One region of the Virgibacillus sp. GM2-2 genome, then DNA from elsewhere that is predicted to be linked to it. Evidence: riboswitches for the same ligand, from Rfam matches in the RefSeq annotation. Region 1 holds a riboswitch; each other region holds the start of a gene.
The links. Region 1 has a riboswitch for thiamine pyrophosphate ahead of ACY9Z2_RS12655 (lipoate--protein ligase family protein). Riboswitches for the same ligand answer to the same signal wherever they lie in the genome.
Positions count from the first base shown of each region.

Region 2: another riboswitch for thiamine pyrophosphate. It lies ahead of thiD (bifunctional hydroxymethylpyrimidine kinase/phosphomethylpyrimidine kinase); the one in region 1 lies ahead of ACY9Z2_RS12655 (lipoate--protein ligase family protein).
Region 3: another riboswitch for thiamine pyrophosphate. It lies ahead of ACY9Z2_RS02640 (YkoF family thiamine/hydroxymethylpyrimidine-binding protein); the one in region 1 lies ahead of ACY9Z2_RS12655 (lipoate--protein ligase family protein).
Region 4: another riboswitch for thiamine pyrophosphate. It lies ahead of thiT (energy-coupled thiamine transporter ThiT); the one in region 1 lies ahead of ACY9Z2_RS12655 (lipoate--protein ligase family protein).

Region 1 is NZ_JBUZWC010000010.1:64,418-69,248, forward strand. It holds gene lipA (lipoyl synthase) at 39-983, opposite strand; gene ACY9Z2_RS12655 (lipoate--protein ligase family protein) at 987-1,811, opposite strand; TPP riboswitch at 2,003-2,109, opposite strand; gene ACY9Z2_RS12660 (M4 family metallopeptidase) at 2,573-4,225, shown strand; gene ACY9Z2_RS12665 (BsuPI-related putative proteinase inhibitor) at 4,320-4,712, shown strand.
Region 2 is NZ_JBUZWC010000011.1:88,085-92,915, reverse strand. It holds gene thiE (thiamine phosphate synthase) at 1-502, opposite strand, end outside; gene thiM (hydroxyethylthiazole kinase) at 508-1,302, opposite strand; gene thiD (bifunctional hydroxymethylpyrimidine kinase/phosphomethylpyrimidine kinase) at 1,299-2,132, opposite strand; TPP riboswitch at 2,279-2,379, opposite strand; gene ACY9Z2_RS13425 (VOC family protein) at 2,434-2,808, opposite strand; gene ACY9Z2_RS13420 (GNAT family N-acetyltransferase) at 2,822-3,256, opposite strand; gene ACY9Z2_RS13415 (VOC family protein) at 3,289-3,684, opposite strand; gene ACY9Z2_RS13410 (alpha/beta hydrolase) at 3,692-4,459, opposite strand; gene ACY9Z2_RS13405 (GNAT family N-acetyltransferase) at 4,456-4,831, opposite strand, start outside.
Region 3 is NZ_JBUZWC010000001.1:585,323-590,153, reverse strand. It holds gene ACY9Z2_RS02650 (ABC transporter ATP-binding protein) at 1-936, opposite strand, end outside; gene ACY9Z2_RS02645 (ECF transporter S component) at 933-1,514, opposite strand; gene ACY9Z2_RS02640 (YkoF family thiamine/hydroxymethylpyrimidine-binding protein) at 1,507-2,115, opposite strand; TPP riboswitch at 2,208-2,314, opposite strand; gene ACY9Z2_RS02635 (ABC transporter permease) at 2,732-3,553, shown strand; gene ACY9Z2_RS02630 (ABC transporter ATP-binding protein) at 3,574-4,353, shown strand; gene ACY9Z2_RS02625 (ABC transporter substrate-binding protein) at 4,374-4,831, shown strand, end outside.
Region 4 is NZ_JBUZWC010000006.1:168,468-173,298, forward strand. It holds gene ACY9Z2_RS09760 (N-acetylmuramoyl-L-alanine amidase family protein) at 1-697, shown strand, start outside; gene ACY9Z2_RS09765 (M3 family oligoendopeptidase) at 758-2,539, shown strand; TPP riboswitch at 2,797-2,901, shown strand; gene thiT (energy-coupled thiamine transporter ThiT) at 2,993-3,565, shown strand; gene ACY9Z2_RS09775 (hypothetical protein) at 3,635-3,772, shown strand; gene ACY9Z2_RS09780 (hypothetical protein) at 4,269-4,831, shown strand, end outside.

The sequences.
Region 1 (4,831 bases):
ATTTTGTGACTAACTGTGTGTGATTTTTCCCATATAGTTTAAAAAGTAAAATCAACTGATTTCTTCTCGTGTTGTTCGTATTCCTTCATATATTTAATTCTTCGTTGTGCTGACGTTTGTGATACTTGCTCGTCTGCATGATACGATGAACGCACAAGTGGACCTGATTCGCAATGTTGAAATCCTTTCTTAAGAGCAATTTCCTTTAATTCAGCGAATTCATCTGGATGATAGTACCGTTCAACTTTCAAATGCTTCTTCGTAGGCTGTAAATACTGACCGATTGTCATAATATCCACATCGTGTGCTAGTAAATCATCCATCGCTTGCACAATTTCTTCTTTTTCTTCACCAAGCCCTACCATAATACTTGATTTTGTTGGTGTTTTAGGAGCAATTTCTTTTACACGCTGCAGTAACTGTAGGGATCGATCATACATCGCACGAGCACGAACCTTTTTCGTCAATCGGCGAACGGTTTCAATATTATGGTTAAAAATATCAGGTTCACTGTCCATCAAAGTATGTAAACTCTCATAGTCTCCCTTCATATCAGAAGGTAGGATTTCTATTGTGCAGCCAGGATTTTTACGACGAATTGCACGAACTGTTTCAGCGAAAACAGCTGCTCCCCCATCTTTTAAATCATCGCGGGCAACGGCAGTTACTACCGCATGCTTCAATCCCATAATTTCCACCGAATCAGCAACTCGTTCTGGTTCTCCCCAATCAAGTTCATTTGGTAAGCCAGTTTTCACTGCACAGAAGCGGCACCCTCGTGTACATGTGTCACCTAAAATCATGAATGTAGCAGTTTTTCGTTCACTCCAGCACTCGTGAATATTCGGACAACGTGCCTCTTCACAAACCGTGTTTAACTTTTTCTCACGCATTAATTTTTTGAGGCCAGTGTACGATTTATTCGTATTAATTTTTGTTTTTAACCACTCAGGTTTACGTATGTATTCTTCTTGTTTTGTCATCGATCACACACTCCTTTGATGAAATAGATTCCATTTTTCCTGACTGTACTTTGTTTCTGCTAATTCCGTAACTTCTTCCCATTGAATATCGGATAACTCTAATGGCACAAAGTGCATATTTAATTCTGTTTGAAAGCCTTTTTGAAAAGCTAATTTTAAATCAGGGTAAGTATGTTGTTTCTTTGTTATTTCATTTATAGTAGTTGCTTTGGTTGAAAATGCATTTCTCTTTCTTTCACGTATTTTTTCATTAGGGAAGTTAAATAGATCAAAAAGCATTTTTTTATTCATGCTCATTGGAATGGATCCATGTTGCAATAGAACACCATGCTTTCGTGTTTGCGCGTTTCCGGATATTTTTTTTCCATCCACAACCATTTCGTAAAAGGCAGGTTTCTCGAAACAGACTTCTGTTCGTTCTGCTTTTCTTTCCGGAGTGGCGTAGTCTGCAACGATTCCTAATTGTTTATATCCTTCCAATATCCCTTTTGATAAAACATAATAAGCTTCTTGAATGGAGGTTGGAATATAATCTTTCTTCTCTGAAACGACAATGCTATACGTCAGTTCGTCATCGTGTAACACTGCACTCCCGCCAGTTAATCGTCGTACGAATTCACAGCCGTGCTTTTGAACATTGATAAAATCAATAGCCTTTCCTGCTTTCTGGAAATGGCCGATGGAAAGACTAGGTTTTGACCAACCATAAAATCGTAATGTTGGAGGAATTTCCCCTTTACTATGCCAGTTAAGTAATGCTTCATCCATCGCCATGTTTATAGCAGCACTATTGTGGCCTGTATCAAGAACACCCCATGTTTCATTCACTTTCTTCACCTCCTAGAAAGGTCAATTGAAATTTTATTTTACACTGATATAAAATTATAAGATTTAAGGATATCAGTATAAGGCAACTAAGGCTTTCGCCAGAAAAGCTTGGCGATAAGCCAAGTTTTCTAATAAAAAAAACTGCAACCTACTGTTGGGGTGCAGTCTAATTTATTCAAAAGCTAATTGTTTGTACATAGACTACACTTCCCCACGCTAGAATTATCTAGTTCGGGTGTAAGGGTCAGAAAATGTATATAATTCTTCTCAGCCAAGAAAAGCTCCCCTAGTGCGGTAAAATACTATGCAGTTTTCTATTGTCTATCTTATCGACTTAAAGATAGAATGTAAAGGTTTAACAAAATTAGTTTACAATTCGGGCTAAATACCTTATCAGATAAACTTTTTGTCGAAAAATTCCCCGAAAGTACTATAAATTACCCTATATGATTAGAAGGTAGGCCTGTGTAAAATGTCTCAAAAATCCTTTATTAAAAGGATTTTTGAGCCTATAAGAAAAAATAACGAAATTCAGATGATACTGTCGTATTTTGGTTCTTTAATCCCTAAAATGTAACAAAATGGTACTATTTATTCGTTTTCTGAAAGTTTGGAAATAACTATAGGAATCTCGCAATATTTTTGCTATTGTGAATATAGACGGTCCGTAGAATTCTAAATGTCTTACAAGATTGGCCAATCCACTAACAAACGAAAGGGATGGGTGATGGATATTGAAGAAGAAAAATTTTAAGAAAACAATGACTGGCACTGCACTCGCGATAAGTTTAGCTTTAACGGGGGTAACAGGTACTGTTAGTGCAGAAGAAGCGGGTAACAAAGTGCTTCAAGATATGAAATCTATGACAAAGTCCAACTTTGATGTGGTTTGGAACAAAGACAAAAAGGTTCCAACATTTGTATCTGGGAATCTTTCAGAGAAAGCTGTTAAAGGAGTTGGACAAGTTAAGCAATATTTGGAGGACAACAAAGAACTTTACAAAATGGATCCAGACTCTGATCTTACATTTCTCCAAAAATCTACTGATGACCTTGGCATGACACACTACGAATTCACACAGTCTGTCGATGGTGTTCCGGTTTATGGTGCTAAATTTGCCGTTCATACGAACGAAAAAGGAATTGTCTCTGCGGTAACAGGTACTGTACATCCAGAAGCTACGAAAGATTTGGGCAAAAATCTTAAGGCAGACTTATCTAAAAATGATGCAATTGATAAAGCATGGAAATCAATCGATCTAACAAAAAAAGAAACAAAAGCTAAGAAAGCAGATAAAAAAGCATTAAAGAAATCTAGCAAACTAGATAAATCAGATGTGAAGAATACAGCAGAAAAAGCAGAGCTTGTCGTGTATTCAAAAGATGGGTCAAGCCATTTAGCTTATCATATCGAACTTCAATTTATTTTCCCTGAACCTGGAAACTGGCAAATATTCGTTGATGCAAACGATGGTTCCATAATAGATTCCTATAATGCTGTTACGGAAGCTGGAGCTGCAAATGGATATGGGTATGGCGTTCTTGGCGACTACAAGGAATTAAACACGTATTTATCAAATGGATATTATTTCTTATATGATGTGACAAATCCAATGCGTGGTGTAATCGAAACGTTTACTGCTGAAAACGGTACTTCCCTGCCTGGATATCGTTCATCTGACAGTAATAATGCTTTTACTAGTTCCTATCAAGGTGCTGCAGTAGATGCGCATGCATATGCTGACCAAACGTATGATTATTTCTACAATACTTTTGGTCGAAATAGTTATGATGGTAATGGAGCAACCATTCGCTCAACTGTTCACTACGGATCCAACTACAATAATGCATTCTGGAATGGACAACAGATGGTGTATGGTGATGGAGATGGAACAACTTTTGCTCCATTATCAGGGGCATTGGATATCGTAGCACATGAGTTAACACATGCCGTTACAGACTATTCAGCTAATCTAGTTTACCAGGACCAACCTGGTGCATTAAATGAATCTATGTCTGATGTATTTTCAGTATTCGTAGAACGTGAGGATTATCTACTTGGAGAAGACGCATACACACCGTATAAAAGTGGAGATGCTTTAAGAAGTCTTTCTAACCCTCCAGCATATGGACAACCAGGTCATATGAATGATTATGTTTATACCAATCAGGATAATGGCGGTGTTCATATAAATAGTGGAATTCCAAATAAGGCTGGCTACTTAACCATTGAGAGTATTGGTGTAGCAAAAGCGGAACAAATATACTACCGTGCATTAACTGTCTATCTTGGACCATACAGCAACTTTAGTGATGCACGTGCAGCACTTCTGCAATCTGCAGCTGATTACTATGGCTATGGTTCAGAATATAATGCCGTAGCTAATGCTTGGAGTAACGTAGGAGTTTACTAGGATTATAGAAATATAATTAAAATAATGCCGGCGATTGTCGGCATTATTTTTTTCTATTACTGGTTGCATGTAATCAACAGGGAGTGAATCAAAAATGAATGATAATGCTAAACCAAATGATACAAACGAGCAACATCAAAATGAAACATCTTCTGGCGGTGGTATCATAGCCGGAAGCTTAGAAACTTCACTACAGGTAAAGGAGGGGCATGCACTCTTCCGGGTGAAAAACCAAACAGAACAAGTAAAGGAACTAGCTTTTAAAAGTGTAAATGAGTTTGAATATGAAATTAGGTACGGTAATGGTGAGGTTGTTTTTGAAAAGTTGCTGGGTAAGGGTAGCGAGGTAACGTTGAAACAAGCAGAAGAACTAGTATATGAAATTGACTTGCCCAACGAATTATGCGAAGGAACGTATGTGTTAACAGCAACTCTTCATGCTAAATCTAAATTGAAAGCTAAAACGACATTTACAATTAGAGAGTAAAGACGCCAGCTTGCTAGATTATAGTGGGCTGGTTTTTTCATGGGACATAAAATTTGGATTTGGAGACATTTTTTTTATTCAGTTGGTGAACAGTGTTTTTCGCGGACAGACGATCCGTT
Region 2 (4,831 bases), on a different contig from region 1:
CAATCGCAACAATAGGGATGGATACTTCCTTAGATATCTCCTGTAATCGATCAATACCAACTGGTTCTCGGGCATCCAATTTAGTGGTTGTTTCATACATTGGTCCCACACCAAGATAGTCAGCTCCCTGCTCTTCAGCAAGTTTTGCCTCCTCCACAGTTGAAACAGAAAGCCCTATCGCCATGTATGAAGGAATTTGCTTTTTTACCTCTATAATCGACTCATCATCCTGTCCAATATGAACCCCATCTGCTTGAAGGCTCATTGCCAGTTCCACATCATCATTCACAAAAAATGGAATTCGGTGTTTAAGACAAATATTTCGCAACTCAACTCCTAATTTAAATCGGGCCACGCCTGTTTTAGCACCTACTCCTTTTTCCCGATACTGAAAGGCTGTAATTCCCCCATTAATGGCTTGTTGCAAAACCTGAGCTGGCTCCTCTTTTGTATTCATGCTTCCCATAATAAAATAAACACGTAAATCACTTCGCTCGATCATAGGTATTACTCTCCTTTTAGTGAAAGCTCGCGGACGTTAGCCTTTTCTCTCACTTTCTCATCAGTTAGCCTATATAGTTCGTCAAGAAAAGCAGGCAAAAAGCTCCCCGGTCCATTCGCATTCAGCAAAGCTCGTTCCGAAGCCACACCATAGCTACATACGGCTTTGACTGACGCTTCATAAAAATCAACACCAATACTTAAAAACGCCCCGACTACCGCTGTCAATAAACAACCCGTACCCGTTACATTCGGCAGCATTTCAGTACCATTTTTACAATGTGAAAACTGGTAACCATTCGTAATTAAATCCGTTTTGCCAGTTGCAATAACAACTGCATCATATTTTTTCGCTACATACATGGCTACTTTCGAATCCAATTCACCAACCATGGAGTCAGCACCTTTTACCTCCGTATCCAACTCACCAAGAACAGCTATTTCACCAGCATTTCCACGAATCACCGTTACATTTATTTCGGATAAAATACGTTCTACAGATTCTGACCGAAATGTCGTTGCACCAATAGCTACAGGATCTAACACCACAGGAATACCCTTTTCATTTGCAGCTTTCCCGGCTAAAATCATCGCTTCTACCTGGGCTTGTGTGCACGTTCCAATATTTAACACTAACGCATCCGCATGAGCCGCCATTTCCGCCACTTCCTCAGGTGCATTTGCCATTGCTGGCGACGCCCCAAGAGCCAACAACCCATTTGCAGAAAAATTTGCCACCACCGTGTTCGTGATATTATGAATTAATGGTTTTTGTGTCCTTATTTGCTCTAAATAATTCATTGGAAAATCCCTCCACTCATTTTTGGTAATCCATGTAATCGGTAAGCCCAGTGATTTGTTGGCCCATTTCCTTTTCCAAGCTTTAAACTGTAGCTAATTGCGGCTGTAATAAACCTTTTCGCTTCTTTCACCGCTTCATATACAGATCTCCCTTTTGCCAGTTCAGCAGCGATAACTGCAGAATAGGTACAACCAGTTCCATGCGTATGTTTTGTCTGAATGCGTGTTGCAGGAAATCGATGAATGGTCGCACCATCATACAAAATATCGATCGCTTCATCATTCAAATGATGACCGCCCTTAACAACGGCTGCATTTGCACCAAGTTCATGGACAATTCGTCTTGCTGCATCCTCTGCATCTGCTATAGAATTAATAGTTTCTGAGAATAAAACTTCAGCTTCTGGTATATTGGGTGTTGCCACCGTCGCAAGTGGAAGTAATCGGTCAATCAACGTTTGTTTTGCGGTTACATCCATTAAATGATCTCCGCTTTTGGCAACCATTACAGGATCAATTACATAAGGTATCGAATTTTTACTAATTGCATCAGCTACTGCCTCCATCATCTCGGATGTAGCAATCATGCCTGTTTTGACAACATCGGGCGAAATATCAATCAGGACACTATCCATTTGCTTTTGAATAAATTCCACTGATAGATGCTCGAGTCCTTGAACACCTAAAGTATTTTGCGCAACGATGGAGGTCACTACGCTCATCCCATAAACTTCCCGCTCTTGGAAAGTCTTTAAATCAGCTTGAATTCCGGCACCTCCTGTCGGATCAGTGCCTGCAATGGTGAGAACTGTTGGAATAGAATGTTTCATAGAAGAACCCCTTTCATGAAGAAAATCCAATAGGGGCAGTGAAGAATTTCTGGTGTACGTTTTTTGAAAACAAAAAAACCACACCAGAAATTGGAGTGGTTTGTAGATAACGTTAATGAAAGACAATAATGCCTTTATATAAACGAATTAACCGACCTCCACTTTCCTACGCTAGTATGAACTAGATCAGGTTCAAAGGGATTAAGGAAATCCTTATCTCAGCCTAATGGCACCCCTAGTGGACTTTCTATTAAGTTATAACCTTACTAAAACATGAATGGCTTTTTTTGTCAATTGTACATTAGCCAGTACAAATCATAATGACATGTTGATCCGGATCTCGTACCGTAAAAAAGGAAAAGTCATCAAATTCAACCAGGTTCTCATCTAGTTCAATCTTTAATTCTTTTACAAATGCAAGCGCTGCGTGAATATCATCGGTGTGGAAATTGAATAACGGATAGGGTGAAGGAGTAATTTTTTTCTCCTGTTCTTCCGGACCAGCATCAAGTGTTAATCCTGTGTAGTCGTTAATTTCCATGTTATGTACAGGATCAGAAATTTCTTGTGGATTATACTCCTGGCCAAGTAATCTTGCATACCATTCCACCGATTTTTGCAAATCACTAACATGAACAAAAATTGTATTGATCTGATTTTTTACTGGACTAATCATCTGTATCCCTCCACTAAATAGTTTTGATCATTCGATAGTTAGTAAAAGCAGTTTCTGCTATAATTTTCGCTTGTTTCCGTTGTACTTGAAAACCATGTGCTAGAAAAAATGGTTTAGCAGTAATACTTGCTTCTGTAGACAATTGCTGTAGATGACGCCACCTTGCGTCACACTCCAGCTGTCCCAAAATTTTCGAACCAATTCCTTCCCCCTGATGGTCTTTATGAACATATAGTAAATCAATTAATCCTTCATCGGTTAGATTACCAAAACCTACAATATTCTCCTCCATAACCACTACATAAGTTAGGCTTTTTTGAAGACGAGCCACCCACTCTTCAAGTGTTGGGGAATTCCCCGCCCAAGCTTCTACTTGTTCAGCAGAGTAATCATTTCGATTTACAGTTAGGATCGTATCCCTAAATAATTGCATTACATCCTGAATCATACGCGACTTAAATCGTTTTAATTCCAACATTTTTACCTTAAATGCTGGAACGCGTCATTTTCATACAGGTCTGGTAAGAAAGCTTCCAACAAATTACCATCCGGATCAGTAAACTTGAAATGCGCTTCACTTCCACCTACAACAATTGAAACATCCATTTCGGTCAGTCTCTGTTTACATATTTCAGCTTGTGCTGTAGGAATTGCAAAAACTGGATGTGTTCCGTTCTCCAAATTTAATGGCAATGACTCATTTTCAGCTAGCTCGATCAAACATACAGCAACCGAAGAATCATTAAATCCCAAAACAACAGTCGTATCATAATCTTTTACTACCTTCAGACCGAGGACCTCCTGATACCACTTAGAAGAAATTGTCATGTCAGTAACCCGAATATTAATTTGATAAACTCCATTGAATAAATTCAACTTTCACTCACTCCTCTATTAAATATTTTAATGCTTCCGGAAATCTGTTTCTAAAAAAAGCATAGCTATGCTCTGCTCCTTCAAAGACTTCAAATCTAGTATTCTTCACTTTAGATTTTACAAGCTCAACCACCTCTACATTGGAATGTAAAAAGGCTTTACTGATTTTTTCATCACTCGTTTCTTTATCCCCACAATCCAAATAGATACGCTCAAGTGCTAACATATCAGTATTACGTATTAGGTCACTGAGCTCTTCCTGATTACGAAAAAATGCAGAAGAAATACCTGCTATTCGGGTAAAAGTTTCTGGATAACGACAACCTGCATAGAGCGACATCGAGCCACCAAGTGATATTCCTGCCATCGATGCCGATTTCCTATTTGTTCGGTATTTTTCATCGATTAGCGGTTTAAGCTCCTGTACGATAAATTCTAAGTAGCTGGCACCTTTACCACCAATTACTCGATCATCATTAAAATGCTCTTTACTGTATTTGCCATTCACCCATGGGCACAGCTCATTCACGCGTTCTTCAAAAACAGGATTTGAATCAATACCGACGACAATAATATCTATTTGATTTTCATCTAAGTAACGCTCAAGCCCTAGAGACACACCACCGATTGCTTCTTCATCATGGAAAACATTTTGACCGTCGTGCATGTATAAAACTGTATAATGGTTCAAGAACTGGGTATAGCTTTTTGGTAGATAGACGCGAATCATTCGATCATCCTTAAATGGGGTTCTCATCGAAAACGTATCAATCATTCGGAAACTTCCTTCCTCATTTTTACGAATTCGAAGCGACTACCATTTGTATCCTGCATAAACGTATTTACTTCTATGAATCCAGCTTTTTTATATACGTTAATCGCTCGCTTATTAAAAGTAGCAACTGATAACGTGAAGGTGGTTGGGTTATATGTTGACGTCGCGAATGCTAATCCCGCCTCCAAAAATTGCCTACCATTTCCATTCCCAGTTAAGTCGGGTCGCATGCCAAGTCCAATATCGATAGTTCCCGGATTGGTTTGACGAAAACTATAAAAACCAATTACCTCGTCATCACGCTTTACCACAAAAGTTGAATCTCCACGTTGCTTAGGATCGATAAATTCTTGAAGATCTTCCTCATCAGCT
Region 3 (4,831 bases), on a different contig from region 1:
TTGTTTATTACCTTTTGACCAGATTAGATCGTTTGCTTTAATAAGAATTTTTGTATCTATGTTAGGTGACTGGGCATAATTACCGTTCAAGGGAGTCCAATCCTCAGTCCCTTGCTCAAATTCCTTCATCGTTAATGGAATAAAAGTTGAATTTAATTGCTGTTCTAGTACGAATTGTGTTATTTTTGGTAGCCAAATTCCTTGTGACGTTAGCTCTGGCAAAATTTTTGCAATTCCTTCTCGTAATGAACCATCATAGAAAACTTCGCCGTTGCGATTTAAGAGTAAGCTCCGATCACATAGATCCATCCAACCATCTAGCTGATGTTCAATTACAATCATGGAAAAGTTTTTTTGCTCTTTCAATCGTTGAATAGTTTTGATTAATTCTTTTGATGCGATAGGATCTAAATTGGCAGTCGGTTCATCAAGGATAAGTAAATCCGGCTCCAGTGCGAGAATGCAGGCAAGTGCCAGTTTTTGCTTTTGACCGCCGGAAAGGGAAGCAATTTCCGTTGTACGAAATGCTGTTAAACCGACTAACGCCAATGCATCTGAAATTTTTTCATCCATTTCCTGACGAGGTATACATAAGTTTTCCAAGCCGAATGCTATTTCATCCTCCACTGTCAGCATACAGAATTGCGTTTCTGGATCTTGAAAGACTACACCTACATGCTTGCTTAATTCGCCGGGTTTGTAGTCAGTAGATTTTTTTCCGTTGATTAGGATGGTCCCTTGCATGGTGCCATCCAGTTCACGGGGGTACAACCCGTTCAAACAAAAAGTCAGTGTACTTTTGCCACAACCACTTGGGCCAAGTAATAAAAGTGTTTCCCCTTTGTCTAATTCAAAGGCGATAGTTGAGAGTGTCTCTTTATCTAGTTGACTTTCAAATTGCAAGCTTACGTTTTGAACAGATAATAGGTTAGTCATGCTGCTTGCTTTTTCCTTCTATATTGCTTTCCTAATGCATAGCTAGATAGGACACCAGTTTGTGCTAGACCATCACTAAGCGCTTTACCAAGTAAACCAGCAATTAATGCACCACTAATCATGCGGGTAACAAACATTCCGATTACATATGGAGTCGATAGTGCGGCAAATCCTCCAAGGAAGTAGCCGTAAATGAAGCTTGTTATCGCGGATCCAACCCCTGCCATCATTAACACCCACGTGGAATAATTTTTCCAACGGGTTGCTGCAAAAGCGGCTTCCGCTCCAATTCCTTGAATCATCCCAGATACGATTAGCATCGGTCCGACAGCATTCCCGAGTAATACCTCCACCATTGCAGCGATTGTTTCAGAAATAAATGCTGCACCAGGCTTTTGAATAATGTAGGCTGCGATGATCGAGACGATAAACCATATTCCGAAAATAAGGTCATAACCAATTGGCCCGAAGAAGCCGGTCAGAAGCTTTCCAACTGGTAAAAACGCTAAATATACGACAGCAAAGACAACTGCCAATGCAGACATGACAACGATTTCCTTGAAACGCCAATTATTCATGGTTGTTAGCTCCTTTATGTGATGGGCTATTTGCCGAGATGGAAACAGTCATAACAGTATGACTGGAGCCGCCGTCTACGGTTGCATTGAAAACCTGTTCTAATCCGTCAAAAATGGCAACTGATTCCCCGTCAAGTCGTGTCGCATAGTGTGCGTGTGATACGTCCACGTGCTGTTTCATCGCTTCAATCTGCTCCATAATTACGTCCATATAGTTTCCGCCCCCAAGTGGATAGAGTGAAAATTTTGCCGCGACGGGTTGATGAATGTCATTTACTTTCTTTTTGTTCACAGGAATATCATCCTCTGCCATATAAACATCGCCTGCGGAATCACCTGGACATCCTAGTGACAATGTTCCTTCAAATGCAACATGTGCACCCGTTTTTGCTGCATGGATAAAGATTGCTTTTGTCACATCAAATACGTGCGTTAATCTTCCTCGTACCGTAGTCGTTACATCATCTGTGTGCATCCAAACCTTTGATGTATCTACATTTTCTAGTGCGCTTGTGATAATTTTAATGAAATCATCACGCATCGGGTGAATGGAAAAGCTGCACCCCGCAATTCCCGTTCCTAAACACTGTTGATTTGTCATAACTAATTCCTCCCTAAATTTTAAATTCCATTAAAAAAACTGCATCCGTGTGGAATGCAGTCTGTTTGTAAGTATTTGCGCGCATAAAAATGCATGCTTCGACTACACTTCCCCACGCTAGTATTATCTAGTTCGGGTTCAAAGGGTCAGAACAAGCATGTTCTTCTCAGCCGCTTACACAGCTCCCCTAGTGATAAACGTACTATGCAGTTTTCTATGTTTATCTTAACGAGTCTCAATTATTTTGTAAAGCCAATTGTTATTTCAGATAAAAAACATTCGTTTACATTAATATTCTGCACTGTGCTAGGTAGCGGACAGAGGATCTCTTATTTTCCTTTTTCTGCGTGATTTTGAAGATTAACGGACACAGGATGTCTTATTCAGTGAAAAAAGCATGATTTCCACCTGTTTTAACCCAAATAAGGTATTCTCTGTCCGCAAGCTGCCTCGTTTGCCATTGTTTTTCAAGGATAAGGTATCGTGTGTCCGCAAGCTCCCCATGCAATCACTTTGGTACCTGAAAAAACGATTCACTGCTTAACACACAATATTCTTTTTACCCTTTCACACATCTAGGCAGATGCACATATTATTTGATTAGGGGTGGTGAAGGATGAACAAATCAAACGATAATGTAGAACGCGATCCTGTTGCTATAGAGCAAGAAGAATGGAGAAAAAGGCAAAAAAGAAATCAATTTAAACAATTACTTACGATATCATCTCCTATTCTTATCTTAGTTTTATGGGAATTTTTATCTAGAACTGGTCTAGTGGATGCACGATTTTTTCCTGCACCAACGGAAATAATCGCAACACTTTTTACGATGGGAGCAGAGGGAGAATTATTCAGCCATGTTGGCATATCACTTTTTAGAATATTTGCCGGGTTTTTACTAGGTGTAATACCAGCTGTTGTACTTGGTTTATTAATGGGATTGTATTCACCACTACGGCATTTCTTTTCTCCATTGATAATGGCACTTATGCCAATACCAACGCTCGCCTTGTTACCGATTATTTTAATGATATTTGGCATCGGGGAAGTATCGAAAATCGTAACGATCGCTGGAAGTGTATTTTTCCCGGTAATCATTAATACGGTAGCGGGTGTTGTTAATATCGATAAAACGTACTTGGATGTCGCGAAAAACTACGGGGCTAATTCGAAGGACTTTTTCTTTAAAATTGCTTTACCTGGCTCCCTTCCAGTCATGTTAGAAGGAATTCAGATGGGGCAGGCGATCGCGTTATTAACAATTGTCGCAGCAGAAATGATGGGTGCAAACTCTGGTATTGGTTATTTAATATGGACCTCCTATAGTGCATTTTTACTAAATGAGATGTATGTGGGTCTTGTATTAATATCGTTTTTTGGCTACATGTTCTCGCTTATTTTACGAGGATTTCAGAAAAAGTTATTGCCATGGAAATAGGTTAGTAGAGAGGTGATAAGGTGACAAAAAATACGAAGATTTCCATCAACAATCTTACAAAAGTATTTTATAAGAAGGATAGAAATGTAACAGCGGTTGAGGATATTTCCATAGACATTAAAGATGGTGAATTTGTTTGCTTAATTGGACCGAGTGGTTGTGGGAAAACCACGTTACTGCGCATTCTAGCTGGGCTTGAGAAGCCGAGTGTCGGTGAGTTTACCATAGAACAGGCTAAAAAAGATCGGCCATTACAATCAATGGTTTTTCAGGAACAGGGGGTCATCCCATGGTTAACGGTTGAAGAGAATGTTGCGTTTGGGCTCAACATGCGTCATTTGCCTAAAAAAGTAGTAAACGAAAGTACGTCTTATTATTTAAAAAAAGTTGGGCTAGAGAATTTTAAAAAGCATTATCCAAAGGATTTATCGGGTGGTATGAAGCAACGCGTCAGTATTGCACGTGCATTTGCAAATGATCCAGAAATTTTATTAATGGATGAACCGTTTGCTGCGTTAGATGAGCAGAACAAATTTATTTTGCAGGAAGAATTATTAACCATTTGGGCAGAAATGAAAAAGACGGTTTTGTTTATTACACATAGCATCGATGAAGCGCTGTTACTTAGTGACAGAATCCTACTCATGAGTTCGCAGCCAGGCAAGATTATTGATCAAAAGGTTATCGATTTGCCTAGACCGAGAAATATGGAACAGGTACGTGCTAATAAAGAGATGGCAACTAGTTTTGTTGAGATATGGAATCATTTACATGATGAAGTACAAGGGTCAAGAATTTAGATTAGGGGAGGAAAGTTAACGTGAGAAAATGTAAGTTTCTGTTTTTCATTCCATTGTTTTTTATTGCACTGCTCATTAGCGGTTGCTCTTCCGGTTCAGAGGATAAGACCGGCCAGGACGAGAAATTGAATGTCGAAGTAAGCAAGGATAACCCTTCTGGCGATTTAGCTCCGCTTGAGGAAACGGCAACAGTTGTAATTGCTGAGGATGGATCGGCTTCAGGCGCAGGCTTCTATATTGCTAAAGAAAAGGGCTATTTTAAGGATTACAACATTGAGGTAGAGTTCGCCAAATTTGCTAACAGCGATGATATGTTGCCAGCTTTAGCGTCAGGTGAAGTAGATATTGCTGGAGGAATCTCGTCCGCATCATTTTTTAATGCAATTGCTCAAGGAATAAACGTTAAAATTATTGCCGATAAAGGGCATAATATTAAAGGAGACTCTTACTTTTCGTTTGTAATCGATAAAGATTTGCA
Region 4 (4,831 bases), on a different contig from region 1:
TATACCCGTTTCACTGACAAGAAAAACAGATGTAACACTTACGCCTAACGTTAGATCATCGATTGTCCGGAATAGCGGTGCAAAGTACTGTCATTCAAACCACATAAACGCAGGTGGTGGGGACGGTGCAGAAATCATTCATTCCATTTATGGTGGAAAAGAAATGTCAGAAGCAATTGCAGTGAAACTGAAAGCTGCTGGACAAAATATCAGAAGTGTATATACGAGAGTCTTATCCACAGATCCGGCACAGGATTATTATTTTATGAATCGAAACACTGGCAGCGTTGCAACAGCTATTATTGAATACGGTTTTGCCGATTCAAAAGGTGACGACATTCAACAATTGCAATCGTCTTGGAAAATATATGCAGAAGCTGTTGTAAAGGGATTTTGTCAATTCATTGAGAATGATCATGTAGAATCAAGCGTAAACAATAAAACGGTAATAAGGAGCGAAGAATTCCAATTATCTTTACCAGCTACAGTAAATAAGTGGCGCATTTACCCACTGAATAAAAAGCCTGTTATAGGTAACGAAGTAGGTTATCTAAATCCAGCAAAATTTAACGGATTGCACTATACGATTCTAGGAAATCCATATCCACATGTTTATACGATTGAAACACGTGATTTTGGATTGGTTAATATTTATGCACACACAAAAATAGGAGCAATTTTAAGAAAAATGATGTAAATATTCGAAATCATCGGTATAATGAAAGTGTAATAGGGATGAAAACTAAGGAGAGATTGGATGCAAAATACGTATCAACCAACCTGGGATTTAGATACTATCTTTACAGGGGGAAGTGACTCAGAACAATTCAATACATACCTGGGTCAAATTTCTGTTTCTTTACAAATGCTCGCAAAAGAAGTGGAAACATTTGATCCAATTAACACAAATGCGAAAAAGCTGATTTCAATTGTAGAGTTATTAGAAGGTACTAGAAAAAAATTACGTGAGGCCTTCGCGTATATCAGTTGTTTGAGCGCACAAGATGTCAACGATACAAAGGCAAGTATGCTTGTAGGGAAACGAAGTGAATTAAAAGCGGAGACAGACGCAATAATGACTAAGTTTGATCAAAAGCTGGTTCAAATAGACGATGCAGTTTGGAATGAACTTTTAACAGATTCAACACTTAACACTGTGTCATTTGTGTTAAATGAATATAGAGAAAAAGCAACGGAACAATTATCTGTTGAGCAAGAAGTATTGATGAACGATTTAGCAGTTGACGGCTATCATGGATGGAGTCAAATGTACGATGCTTTAGTCGGAAATATGAATGTTGAGATTGAGACAGATGGTGAACGTAAAACCTATTCAATTGGGCAAGCTTCTAATAAATTGAGTGATCCAAATCGAACTGTTCGACAACATGTATCCGAACAAATTGATAATGCATGGAAGGAAAATGCAAATTTATTCGGTCAAACACTTAATCATTTAGCTGGATTTCGGTTACAGAAATATAAGCATCGTAATTGGTCAGATGTCTTGAAAGAACCGCTTGCTATTAATCGAATGAAAAAAGAAACACTGGATGCAATGTGGAATGCAATTTCAACTAATAAACAACCATTTGTCAAATACTTAAAAAGGAAAGCAGAATTACTAGGACTTGAAAAGTTAAGTATGTATGATATAGGCGCTCCTATCTCTGATTCAGTTAAAACCTATTCATTTTCGGAAGGTGCCGATTTTATCGTTGACAATTTTCGTGGCTTCAGTCCTAAAATGGCTGATTTTGCTCAGTTGGCATTTGATAAAAATTGGATTGAAGCAGAAGACCGACCTGGTAAACGACCGGGCGGGTTCTGTACAAGTTTTCCAGATAGTAAACAAACACGAATTTTTATGACTTATTCTGGGACATCTTCTAACGTAGCGACGTTGGCGCACGAACTTGGTCACGCCTATCATCAGCATGTGATGAATGATATACATGGATTAAATCAAGGTTATGCAATGAACGTTGCAGAAACAGCATCAACATTCGCTGAGATGATCGTTGCGGATGCATCGGTAAAACATGCAAAAACGAACAAGGAAAAATTGGCATTACTTGAGGATAAGGTGCAACGCGGAGTAGCATTCTTTATGAATATTCACGCAAGGTTTATATTTGAAACTAGTTTTTATGAAGAAAGAAAACATGGATTAGTTTCCGTTGATCGCTTAAATCAACTGATGGTTGATGCACAGAAGGATGCATATTGCGATGCATTAGAAGAGTATGATGAAAACTTCTGGGCTTCCAAGCTACATTTTCATATTACTGGTGTTCCGTTTTATAACTTTCCTTATACATTTGGCTATTTATTTAGTCTTGGTTTATATGCCCATGCACTAGAGACGGATGGTAACTTTGAAGAAGATTACATTGCACTATTGCGTGACACTGGCCAAATGAATGTCGAGGATTTGGCGGCAAAACATCTAAATATTGATTTAACTCAACCCGAATTTTGGGAGAATGCAATGAAATTATGTGCTAAAGATGTAGAAGAATTTTTAGCTATCTCCTAATCTTGTTTATAACGTAAATATCCGTTATAATAGATTCAATGAAAAAAGCAATATAAGGACGTGTTCAAAAAGGAGGATAAAAATGACCGAGAAGTTCGAGGAGGCGTAGCTTTGAGTACCGGAACGTATGCTATTAATACGTGAGGAAACGATCTAGCACGCAGGAAAAGCGTTTTTCTTTTCCAAGGAACGGAAAAGCAAGCCAACGAAGAAATTCGATGTGTCACTTTTACCGGAATTTTTGAACGTCCTCTATAAAAAGCCTGCAGGGGGAGCCATTTGGCTGAGAGTGAACAAGCATTTGTTCAGACCCTTTGAACCTGTTAGTTAATACTAGCGTAGGGATCGTGACTTTTTTGATGGTTAAAAAGCAATGTGCGAGGATTATTCCCATCGGAAACTTCCCCTAGGCATTGCTTTTTTTGTTGCAAAAAACTAGGGGAGGTAATTGTTTTGCGATCAAAGAAAATTTTATTTTTGATTGAGGTATCGATTTTTACAGCATTGGCATTAGTATTAGATCTCATTCCATTTTTATCGTTTAAAATCTGGGCACAAGGTGGGTCCATATCACTTGCGATGATTCCTGTATTTATTGTGGCATTTAGATGGGGGATTAAAGGTGGATTGTTGTCTGGATTCTTGTGGGGAGTATGGCAAATAGCTACAGGTGCTATTATCGCTCATCCAATTCAGGGTTTCTTAGATTATTTGGCGGCGTTCACTGTTTTAGGTTTCGCTGGGATCTTTGCTAGTAAAATTCAACAGGCTGTAAAGGAAGAACGGACGAAGGAGTATTTAACTTATATTATGCTAGGAGTATTCTTGGGGACAACATTACGTTTTATCGCTCACTATATAGCTGGGATTGTTTTCTTTGCTAGTTATGCACCTGAAGGACAATCTGTTTGGATCTATTCGTTACTATACAATTTGTCTTATTTACTCCCGTCATTTATCATCTGTACTGTCGTAGTATTCTTTCTTTTCCACAAACAGCCAAGAACATTATTAAATGCAGCATAATACGAAGCAGTCTTGATACTTATCAAGGCTGCTTTTTTGTCGTATACTTTTTAATAAGAGGTGATTTAGTTGCGTGAACTTATCGGAGGATGTCAGGCATGTGGAACCAAAGTATATTGTGAGAACGGATTTTTTGATGGAGAACAAGTTGATGGCAAACTTTTATGTAACGATTGTACGGAAAAGTTAGATAGTGAGAATGAGTAGACAGTCCTCAAATTGGGCTGTTTTTTATTGGCAATTTCCTTAAACATTGTCGATTTTAAATTTTCGTAGTTGATTTAAGTTGCGAAATAGTGAAAATTTAATTTGGTAGTGACTGCAAAAGATTCCGTTTTTTGGATTCCGGTGATGAAGAACCATTTTCATTGGCTTGCAAGTTATCGGACACACGGTGCCTTATTTATGAAAAATAAGGGTAACTGCGGCAGTTATCGGACTCAGGATACGTTATTTAGGTTAAAACAGGTGAAACGCATGCTTTTTTACTATAATAAGATATCCTGTGTCCGTTAATCCTTAAAATCACGCCAAAAAAGGAAAATAAGGCATTCTCTGTCCGCTACTAAGCGTTTACAAGACATTATTATTCTAAGCACAGGAGTTCTTGAAAAACACCCTCTAATTCTTTTCACCCCAAACTTGAAACATGCATAGGCTATAGCACATTCATAAATAAGGATGTGAGAAAGGGAGAAAAGGGATGGAATTAACTGTTTCACATTGGTTATATGGATTTTTTACACTTGTAATCATAGGAACAATGATTTTCAAAAAAGGTGTCGTACTTCCTACATTACTAGGAACGTTCGTTATTGCATGGGTGTTTAAGGGTAGTCTAGTTGATGGCTTCACTGCAATATTTAATGCAAACTTAGTTGCAGCACAAGAGCTGTTTAGCATTTTCCTTATCATTACATTCATGATGGCGTTACTGCATGCATTGAAAGACCTTGGTGCAGATCGGCGAATGATCAAACCCATTCAAAAAATGATGGTGAATGGGCACGTATCCTTTTTTGTTCTCATTGGCGTAACGTACGTCATATCATTATTTTTCTGGCCGACTCCAGCTGTACCACTAATTTGTGCATTACTCGTGCCAGCCGCTGTTCGTGCAGGCCTGCCGGCAATTACGGCTGCAGTGGCTATTGCATTAGCTGGTCAGGGAATGGCGTTATCGTCCGATTACATTGTTCAAGTGGCGCCGAGCCTATCCGCTAAGTCAGCTGGAATTAGTACTGCTGCGGTTGCGGATACAGCATT